Phragmitibacter flavus: one gene and its partners. The protein of the gene in region 1 binds, or shares a complex with, the protein of each later gene. Links are inferred from orthologs where the notes say so. Each region holds a gene or a part of one and is shown in the gene's direction. Other genes may lie near its edges.

Region 1 (2,953 bases):
CCCGTCTGCGAATTGCGCACCTTCCCCTCGATCGCCACATTCCCCTTGGTAAAATAACCACCCAATCCGGCAAACGGACCGATCACGAACTTCAGACCCGTCTTCACCACATTTCCCTTTGGACTGGTCGGATTCAACTCCACCAACGCCAGTTCCAAAGTCACCGTGTCCGGGCCCGGATACCTCGAAAGCACATAACGCGGGCGCTCCGAACGCGCAAAAGCACCCGCAAACTCCTGCCTCAGCTGCTTCGCCATTCCCGCTTCATCCCTCGTGATGCTGCCCAGCTCAATCTCCTTGCGCACCAGTGGTTTCCCCACCGGCCTCAGGTGTTGCAACGTCACCGGGGCAATAAAAATCTGCCGTTTCGGAATCGCCCGCCCCCTCACCTCAGGATTCGGGGAGCTCCACACTTTGTGAAACGGCGCCCTCTCCCGCGATTTTTTCATCTGATCCGGAAACTCCACAAAAGAACTCAATTGTGCCGGCCTCGCCTTCAGCATCTGATTCGTCGACCGGCATGAAACCATCAACAAACAACTGATCGCGGCAAAGAATAACAAGAGTCTCATGGTCGGTGGGGGACGTCATTCATACATTGATCCGCCTTCCCATCAAGAGACAGGATGAACAAGATTTTCAGCAATTGGTTTCCCCCGTCTCCTCCCAAATCGGCGGCAGAGCGCCGCACTCCAAAATTCCACGACTCTTCTCCGCTTGTGAAATTTTTCACAAATTCGCCTTGCCGCTCCGTCCCATTGCGGAATACTCAAACCGACAGACGAGTCCCCCTTTAATAAAGTAAGTAAGCAACTATGGCTAAAACGGTTCAAGAGCTTGATGCACCGGACATCGCCGCCCAGGCGGCGCTACACGCACAGGCGCACGACGAAGCCGTCACCGACATGATCGGTGAGAAACTCGTCATCAACATGGGACCATCGCACCCCGCCACCCACGGCGTTTTGCGACTCGTCCTCGAACTCGACGGCGAAATCATCACCAAAGCCGATCCCGACGTCGGCTTCCTGCATCGCGGCGACGAAAAAATCGCCGAGAACATGCACTACAATCAGTTCGTGCCCTACACCGACCGGCTCGACTACCTCGCCCCCCTCGCCAACAACGTCGCCTACGCCATGGCCGTTGAAAAACTCATGGGCTGGGAACTCCCCGCCCGTGGCAAAGCCCTGCGCGTCGTCTGCTGTGAAATGGCCCGCCTCTCATCGCACCTTCTGGGCGTCGGCGTTTTCGCCATGGACGTTGGTGCCATGTCGGTGTTCCTCTACACCTTCACCCAGCGTGAAACCATTTACAATTTGAGCGAGCAGCTCACCGGTGCCCGTTTTACCACCAGCTTCACCCGCGTCGGCGGCCACACCCGCGACATGAACGAGGCTTTCATCAGCGGACTCAAAAAATTCCTCAACGAACTCCCCGCCGTCATCGACGAAATCGACGCCCTGCTCTCCAAAAACCGCATCTTCATCGACCGCACCCAGGGCCTCGGCATCATCACCAAGGAAGACGCCATCTCCTTCGGCATCACCGGCCCCAACCTGCGCGCTTGCGGCATCGACTTCGATCTCCGCAAAGCCCATCCTTATCTCGACTACGAACAATACGAGTTCGACATCCCCATCGGCACCACCGGCGACTGCTACGACCGCTACCTCGTCCGTATGGAGGAAATGCGCCAGAGCATCCGCATCCTCAATCAGGTGCTCGCCAGCATCCCTTCCGGTCCCATCAACTACGAAGACCCCAAAAATCGCCTCCCAGGCAAGCAAAAGGTCCTCATGAAGATGGAGGAACTCATCCATCACTTCATCGTTGCCACCCAGGGTCTCGAAGCCCCCGTCGGCGAAGTCTACTTCGGAGCCGAAAACCCCAAAGGCGAACTTGGCTTCTACATTTGCAGCAAAGGCGGCGGCGTTCCCTACCGGATGAAAATCAGGAGCCCCTCGTTCGTCAACCTCAGCATCCTCTCCAAACTCCTGCCCGGACACATGGTCAGCGACGTGCCCTCCATCCTCGGCAGTCTCGACTTCGTCATGGGCGAGTGCGACCGGTAGTAAAACCTTTTTCTTTTTCAAGCGATCATGGCCCTCGAAGTCCCCACGGAACTGGAAGCAAAAATGGATGAAGTCATCACCCATTATCCCGTCTCCAAACGCAGCGCCGTGCTGCCGCTCCTCCACCTCATCCAGCACCACTTCCGCTACATCAGCGACGAAGCCGTTAACTGGGTCGCCCAAAAGCTCTCGCTCGAACCCATCCAGGTCCTCGAAGTCGTCACCTTTTATCCTGGATTCCGCCAGACCGCCCCAGGAAAATACCACGTCCGCGTCTGCCGCACCCTCTCCTGCGCCATGGCCGGCAGCTACGAATTGATGGAGTCTTTCTGCAAGGAGGCCAACATCGACCGCTCCCACGTCGACCATCATCACCCGATTGCCGTCAGTCCCGATGGCAAATACAGCATCGAATTTGCCGAATGCCTCGCCAGTTGTGGTTTCGCCCCCGTCTGCATGGTCGAAGACGACTTCTTCGAAGGCATCACTCCCGACAAAGCCCCCGAAGTTCTCGCGAGATACGAGTAACTCCCGCAACAAGGGACCGCGAAGTTTTACTTCGCTTCAAAGCCTCCGACCCAAATCCCCCTCCGCCAGCTGCACCTCATAAGCCAGCGTCTCCGGCGAAATCCACCCCGCGCCCAGCGCCCCGACAGTCTCCCACACCATCCCGTCGCCCGTGCAAACCCGCAGCGTAACCTGCTGCGCATACTTCGCTGCCAACCGCTCAATCACCCCATCAGCCGAGATCGAGTCATCTGAATAAAACACCTGCACGCCCTCCGCCTCTCTCTCATCCGACACCTTGCCACCGCGGCCATCAAACACCACCACCACCCGCTCCCCGGTCAGATCCTGCAACAGGCGCATTCGTTTTA
Region 2 (2,885 bases), on another replicon or contig:
CGCCGGTGCCGATGTTGACGGTGGTGACGACGCTGGTGTTGTTGCCGCCAACGAGGAGGCCGTTGCCGCCGGTGAGGCTCATGGAATTCACGGTGAGCTGGCCGGCGCTGTTGACGACGAACTGGTTGCCGCCGCTGATGCTGAAGGCTCCGTCCACGGTGACCGCACCGCCGTTCCCGCCGGTGAGACCGCCGGAAGTTTGGGTGTAGGAGGCGAAGGTTTCGGAGCGGTTGTTGAAGTTGATGAGTCCGCCGGAGACGGTGATGTCGGCACTGTCGACAATCTGATGGTTGGTGGTGTTCCAGGCAAGGGTGCCGCCGGTGGAGATGTTGACGTCGTCATTGAGGGCGGTGACGCTGGTGTTTTTGGCGAGGGTGAGGGTTCCCGCGGTGATGAAGGTGGTGCCGGTGAGGGTGTTCGCGGCAGAGCCGCCAAGAGTGAGGTTGGCAGCGCCGGATTTGGTCATGCCACCAGAGCCGAGGAGGCTGCTGTTGGTGACGGCGGTGGCGTTGGCGGTGATGGTGGGGGTGGCACCTTGGAGAGAGATGGTGCCGCCGGTGAGGGTGTAGGAACCGGCGTTGGGGGTGTTGAAGGTGATGCCGTTGGTGATGATGCCCGTGGCGACGGTGACGGTTCCCGCAGTTCCGGCCGCGCCGCCTCCAAAGATGGCGGTATCGGTGCTGAGGTTGGACCACACGGAGAGGGTGTCGGCGTTGTTCCAAAAGGCGTCGGTGAGGTTCCAACCGGTGCCGCTGCCTTCGGTGATGACGCCCGCGCCTACGCCGTCGGTGTCATAGGTGTAGGGGATGGCGGGCAGGGAAGGAAGGGTCGCCAAAACGCTCAGGGTGACGAAAAAGCGAGTCGGAACGGTTTTAAAATTCATGAGCTAAAAAATGTTCTATCAAACAGCGAGGGGTGAAGCGAGGAAATTGTGTGGAAGGGTCGTCCCGAACCATGCGGAGAAGAAAGAAGGTGAAGTGCAGGTTCGTGGCCCTTCGGTGCCGGGCTTGTGAAAATTTTCACAAACTGGTTGCTGGTCCCTGAGGGGAGGGCGTAGAATGCGATCGCAGCCCTCACCCTCTGCAAACTTGCCCGGCTTATGTCTGAAACGACGATTACCCCTTTTGGCTACGATTCGAAAATCGAGAGCAACGTGGTTGTTACGCGGCTGGATGCGGCGATCAACTGGATGCGCAAAAACTCACTTTGGCCGATGCCGATGGGGCTGGCCTGTTGCGCGATTGAGCTGATGGCGACGGCGTCTTCGAGGTATGACATCTCGCGCTTTGGGGCGGAAGTGTTTCGGTTTTCACCGCGTCAGGCGGATGTGATGGTGGTGGCGGGAACGGTGACTTACAAGATGGCGCTGGCAGTAAAGCGGATTTGGGATCAGATGCCGGAGCCCAAGTGGTGCATTGCCATGGGTGCCTGTGCGAGCAGCGGCGGGATGTATCGCAGTTATGCGGTGTTGCAGGGGATTGACCGGTTGATTCCTGTGGATGTTTACATTTCAGGTTGCCCACCACGGCCTGAGGCGCTTTTGGAAGGCTTCTTTCGTTTGCAGCGCAAGATCGAAGGCGAGAGCTCGCTGTTGGAACAGAAAAAAGAGATGGTGTCGGAGATGGGCTAGAGATTGAGTTGATGGTTGAAAGTCTGACTTGATGTGATGTTATGAAGACCGCTGCAGAACTGGTTGAGGCGTTGAAAAAGGAGTTTGGTCCCGCGATGGTGACTTCGGGCGAGTTTCGTGGCGAGCAGTGGGTGACGGTGGAGCTGGGCCGCTTGAAAGAGGTGATGAGCTTCTGCAAGAACACGCTGGAGTTTGATTTTCTGATTGATGCTTCAAGCGTGGATCATGGCGACATGGAGCCGCGCTTTGAAGTGGTGTATGAGCTCTACGGGATGCTGACCCATCACGCGCATTTGCGGGTGAAGGCTTTGGTGGATGAGGAGCACGAAGTGCCGACGGTTTCCGATTTGTGGGCGACGGCGAACTGGCATGAGCGCGAAATTTTTGACATGATGGGGATTCGTTTTGCGGGTCACCCTGATCTGCGGCGCATTTTGATGTGGGAAGGCTATCCGTTCTTCCCGCTGCGCAAGGAGTTCCCGCTGGCAGGCAAAGCGAGTGAGATGCCGGAAGTGGCATTTACCGGGATTGCACCGCTGGAAGGTGGACCGTTTGTAACGTCACCGATGGATGCGAATACCATTGAACGTGAGCCTCGCGCGAAGACGTTTGAGGGGTGAGGATAAATGACTGATGCGAAGAAGTTACTTCGCGGTCTTGGCTGGACAACAAAAAAGCCGGCGCTCTTTGAGGAACGCCGACTTGTTGGTTTTTAGTAGGTTTTGGGGGAAATATTACCGGTGGTCTTTCCGTGATTGATTAGAAACGGTAGGACAACTTCACTTGCAAGGTGTGGAAGTCGAAGTCGCGGTCGGAACCACGGGAATCGGTTGATCCAGCGCGAGCGGAGAAGGCGGCAGGGCCACTGAGGTTGGTGACGTAGTCGCTGTCGCCGAGGTCGGTGTAGAGGTATTCCACGGTCATCGAGATGTTGCGGGTGATGCGGGCTTCAAGGCCGCCACCGAACGCATAACCGATGTTGTCGCTGTCGCTGGGTTCGTTACGGGAACGAACGGTCGCCGGGGTGTCGGTGAGATAGCTGTATTCAACATCACCATAAGCAAGACCGCCGGTGACGTAGGCAAGGAAACGATCGGTGATCAAATAACCGGCGCGAAGGCGACCGGTGACGAGGTAATCGAGTTCACGCTTTTCTGTGTAGAAGGCGGGGGTGCTGGAGAAGCCGCTTTGTTCCTGGCTGACGTCGGTTTTGTTGATGTCGGCAAGGAAGCCGATGACAAAACGATCGATCTGG
Region 3 (3,019 bases), on another replicon or contig:
ATGAAGAGTTTACTGACCGTTTTTATCGCGCTTGCGTTGTTGGTGGTGGTGAGTCCTGCATCGACGGTTTTTTATATCGGGATCGATAACACTGGGACTGGAGAGTTTGAGCAGGAGGGGGGAGGTCGAGTCGATAACAAGTATTATTGGGAGAACGGTGATTACACCACGGTGGATGGCATCAGTGGCTCGGTGGGTGAGCTTTGGACCTCGGGGATGGAGCCGTGGCTGGATGCTTCATCCATTTTGGGGTTTGCCCGTGCGATCACTTCCGGTGCAACGACCCACCATATCTATTTCCAGCTTGGGGCGGATGAGGTGGGGACCGATAAGAGTTTGACATTTACCGTCGATTTTTATGGGGGTGGACAGGGTGCGGGGTTGCCTGGAACGACGCACGATATCGATTTTTACTTGAACGATGTGAAGTTTCATACGGTGACAGGAATGACGGCTGCGGGCCAGCTCATGGTGGTCAATGGCATTGATGTGAGCACCTTGAGTGAGGGGGAGCACGTGTTGTCGTGGGTGCGCACTGGAGGCAATGCGGGATGGATCAATGTGGATTATCTTTCGTTGGTGGCGGTCCCAGAACCATCCCGGGCGTTGCTAGCGATGGTGGGGTGTGCGGTTTTGTTTGGTGGGCGTCGCAAGGGCCGATTTTAAGCTCGAACAGGGGTGGAGGAGTCAACCAACGGTCGGGGTGGGTTTGTCGCGCTCATTGCCGGAGTGGCGATGTGTCCTGATGATCATGGAATTCCGGTGTCGAACCTCAAGTTTTCAGCAGGAATAGCGGCTGAAAACGGGCGCTTGTGAAATTTTTCACAAATTCGGGTTGCTGGTTGGCGCTTCAATCGCATGATGGGGGGTATCCAATTTTTTGGCCGTCCGTTTGGCATGACTCTCACCCTCGCCACCATCGACTTCGTTTTCCTCATCGCCTCGGTGTTGAAGATCGTGTTTTTTGCGTTCATGGTCATTTTGCCCATGGTGGCCTATTCGGTGTATGCCGAACGTCGGGTGAGCGCGATCATTCAGGATCGGGTGGGGCCGAACCGCACGGGGATTCCGTTGACGCTGTTTGGATTCAAGAAGGACGTGGGAATTTTTGGGATCGGTGGATTGATTCAACCGTTGGCGGATGGATTGAAGTTTTTCCTGAAGGAGGATTTCACTCCGGCGCACGTGAACAAGTTTTATTTCTGGCTGGCTCCGGCTCTGGTGATGGTGCCGGCCATGGTGACGGCGGCGGTGGTTCCTTTCGGCAGTGAGTTGAACTTTAGCTGGCTGGCAAATTTCGGGGTGACGAGTTCATGGATTTACGAGCCGGTGCCGTTGGTGATTGCGGATCTGAATGTGGGGCCGCTGTTTATTTTTGCGATCTCGTCCTTGGGGGTTTACGGGATTGTGCTGGCGGGGTGGTCGTCCAATTCAAAGTATCCGTTTCTTGGTGGCGTGCGCAGTTCGTCGCAGATGATTTCGTATGAGATCTCGCTGGGGCTTTCGATTGTGCCATTGTTGATGATTTTCGGAGAGCTGAACCTGTCGAAGATGACGGAGTATCAAGATGCGCATGGCTGGTTGCTGTTGCCATTGTGGGGGGATGGTTTGTCGGTAGGACGCTGGGTGCTGCTGGTGCCGATTGCGATTTCGTTCGTGATTTTCATGATCTCGATGTTTGCGGAGACCAACCGGGCACCATTTGACTTGCCGGAGTGCGAGACGGAGTTGGTGGCGGGTTATCACACGGAATACAGTTCGATGAAGTTTGCGCTGTTCTTCATGGGTGAGTATGCAGCCATGATCATTGGTTCGGGATTGGCAGTGACCTTGTTTTTCGGCGGTTGGAGCATTCCTTTTGCACCTTATTTGGGATTGAGTCATGAGGCCGGGGTGACGCCGTTCTGGCTGGGCCTGCTGCACATTGCGAGCTTCCTGACCAAGGTGGTGGTTTGCATCATTGTTTTCATCTGGGTGCGCTGGACCTTGCCGCGTTTCCGATATGACCAGTTGATGAAACTGGGCTGGTTGGTGTTTTTCGAACTGGCGCTGGCCAATGTGATTCTCACGGCGGTGCTGATGTTGTTTTTCAAAATCTAACTTGTTGTCATGGCTACTGTTGTTGTTCAACGCCCCAAGCTGAAATGGCATGAACGCTGGTTTATCTCCACGTTCGCCAGAGGCATGGCGATTACTTTTGGTCACGCGGTGCGCACCTTTCGCTCCATCGTGGGCGGCAGGACGGAAGTGACAATGCAATACCCGGAGGAGAAGTGGGATTCCCAGCTTCCAGAACATTATCGCGGGGCTCCTGCATTGGTGACGGACGAGCATGGCCGGGAGCGCTGTGTGTCATGTCAGTTGTGCGAGTTCATTTGTCCGCCACGGGCAATCACCATCGTGCCAGAGGAGATTCCCTCCAATGATCCATGGGCGAAGGTGGAGAAGAGGCCGCGTCAGTTTACGATTGATATGATCCGCTGCATTTACTGCGGCATGTGTGAAGAAGTTTGTCCAGAGCAGGCCATTTTCCTGCGCAAGGATTATGCGATTACCGGTGAGACCCGTGCGGAGATGGTGCACGACAAAACGAAACTTTACCAAATCGGCGGCGTGCGCACCGGATTGGTCAACAAGTGGAACGAACTGAAATAGATGAAAGTCGGAAGTCGGAAAGCGGAAGTCGGAAGTTGTTTGGTGTTGATCACTGGACGGCATGATGACGTCATCTGGCTTTCTGGCACTTCCGACTTCCGACTTCCGACTTCCGACTTTTAACCTATGCCTGCTGCCCTGTTTTATCTTTTTGCAATCGTCACGCTCGGCTTTGGGGCGATGGTGGTGATTTGCAGGAACCCGGTGGCGAGTGCGCTGTCGCTGGTGATGAGCTTTGTGGGATTGGCGGCGTTGTTCATCAGTCTGGACGCCTACTTCATTGGGATCATTCAGATCCTGGTTTATGCCGGGGCGGTGATGGTGCTGTTTTTGTTCATCATCATGTTGCTGGACATCAAGGCTG

The links. Proteins that work in one complex are often made in the same cells at the same time.
Region 2: the proteins of nuoD (region 1) and nuoB are in contact, whole or in part, in a cryo-EM structure (PDB 6KHJ), measured with the Thermosynechococcus vestitus proteins. The link is inferred for Phragmitibacter flavus from one-to-one orthologs. Residues at the interface, in WP_011057128.1 of Thermosynechococcus vestitus: Pro17, His18, His19, Pro20, Ser21, Met22, Val25, Arg27, Met29, Thr31, Ile38, Asp39, Cys40, Glu41, Pro42, Val43, Ile44, Gly45, Tyr46, Leu47, His48, Arg49, Gly50, Met51, Lys53, Ile54, Asn57, Arg58, Pro65, Tyr66; in WP_011056552.1 of Thermosynechococcus vestitus: Leu46, Met47, Tyr48, Thr50, Ala51, Cys52, Phe54, Ile55, Glu56, Ala58, Ala59, Ile61, Gly62, Ser63, Arg64, Phe65, Asn76, Pro78, Thr89, Thr91, Lys93, Met94, Ala97, Leu101, Met123, Phe124, Ser126, Asp127, Ser128, Tyr129.
Region 3: the proteins of nuoD (region 1) and FEM03_RS15645 are in contact, whole or in part, in a cryo-EM structure (PDB 6ZJN), measured with the Thermus thermophilus proteins. The link is inferred for Phragmitibacter flavus from one-to-one orthologs. Residues at the interface, in WP_223903221.1 of Thermus thermophilus: Pro35, Ser36, Asp139, Gly141, Ala142; in WP_096411122.1 of Thermus thermophilus: Ala224, Glu225, Gln226, Glu227, Ala295, Trp297, Phe298, Arg299.

Annotation. Positions count from the first base shown.
Region 1 is NZ_VAUV01000002.1:273,555-276,507, reverse strand. What follows is about bases 64-2,945. They hold nuoD (NADH dehydrogenase (quinone) subunit D), read left to right. Parts: upstream 64-815; coding sequence 816-2,075; downstream 2,076-2,945. Other genes in these bases: FEM03_RS03180 (NYN domain-containing protein), read right to left, coding at 2,640-2,945; FEM03_RS03185 (NADH-quinone oxidoreductase subunit NuoE family protein), read left to right, coding at 2,103-2,603; FEM03_RS03195 (DUF3313 family protein), read right to left, coding at 64-572. Also shown: more of FEM03_RS03195, read right to left, coding at 1-63; more of FEM03_RS03180, read right to left, coding at 2,946-2,953.
Region 2 is NZ_VAUV01000014.1:125,621-128,505, forward strand. What follows is about bases 51-2,864. They hold nuoB (NADH-quinone oxidoreductase subunit NuoB), read left to right. Parts: upstream 51-1,099; coding sequence 1,100-1,630; downstream 1,631-2,864. Other genes in these bases: FEM03_RS18400 (beta strand repeat-containing protein), read right to left, coding at 51-883; FEM03_RS18410 (NADH-quinone oxidoreductase subunit C), read left to right, coding at 1,672-2,250; FEM03_RS18415 (outer membrane protein), read right to left, coding at 2,390-2,864. Also shown: more of FEM03_RS18400, read right to left, coding at 1-50; more of FEM03_RS18415, read right to left, coding at 2,865-2,885. UniProt on the Escherichia coli protein: NDH-1 shuttles electrons from NADH, via FMN and iron-sulfur (Fe-S) centers, to quinones in the respiratory chain. The immediate electron acceptor for the enzyme in this species is ubiquinone.
Region 3 is NZ_VAUV01000011.1:88,146-91,164, reverse strand. The notes cover bases 51-2,998. They hold FEM03_RS15645 (complex I subunit 1/NuoH family protein), read left to right. Parts: upstream 51-897; coding sequence 898-2,100; downstream 2,101-2,998. Other genes in these bases: FEM03_RS15635 (NADH-quinone oxidoreductase subunit J family protein), read left to right, coding at 2,782-2,998; FEM03_RS15640 (NuoI/complex I 23 kDa subunit family protein), read left to right, coding at 2,110-2,655; FEM03_RS15650 (hypothetical protein), read left to right, coding at 51-666. Also shown: more of FEM03_RS15650, read left to right, coding at 1-50; more of FEM03_RS15635, read left to right, coding at 2,999-3,019. UniProt on the Escherichia coli protein: NDH-1 shuttles electrons from NADH, via FMN and iron-sulfur (Fe-S) centers, to quinones in the respiratory chain. The immediate electron acceptor for the enzyme in this species is believed to be ubiquinone.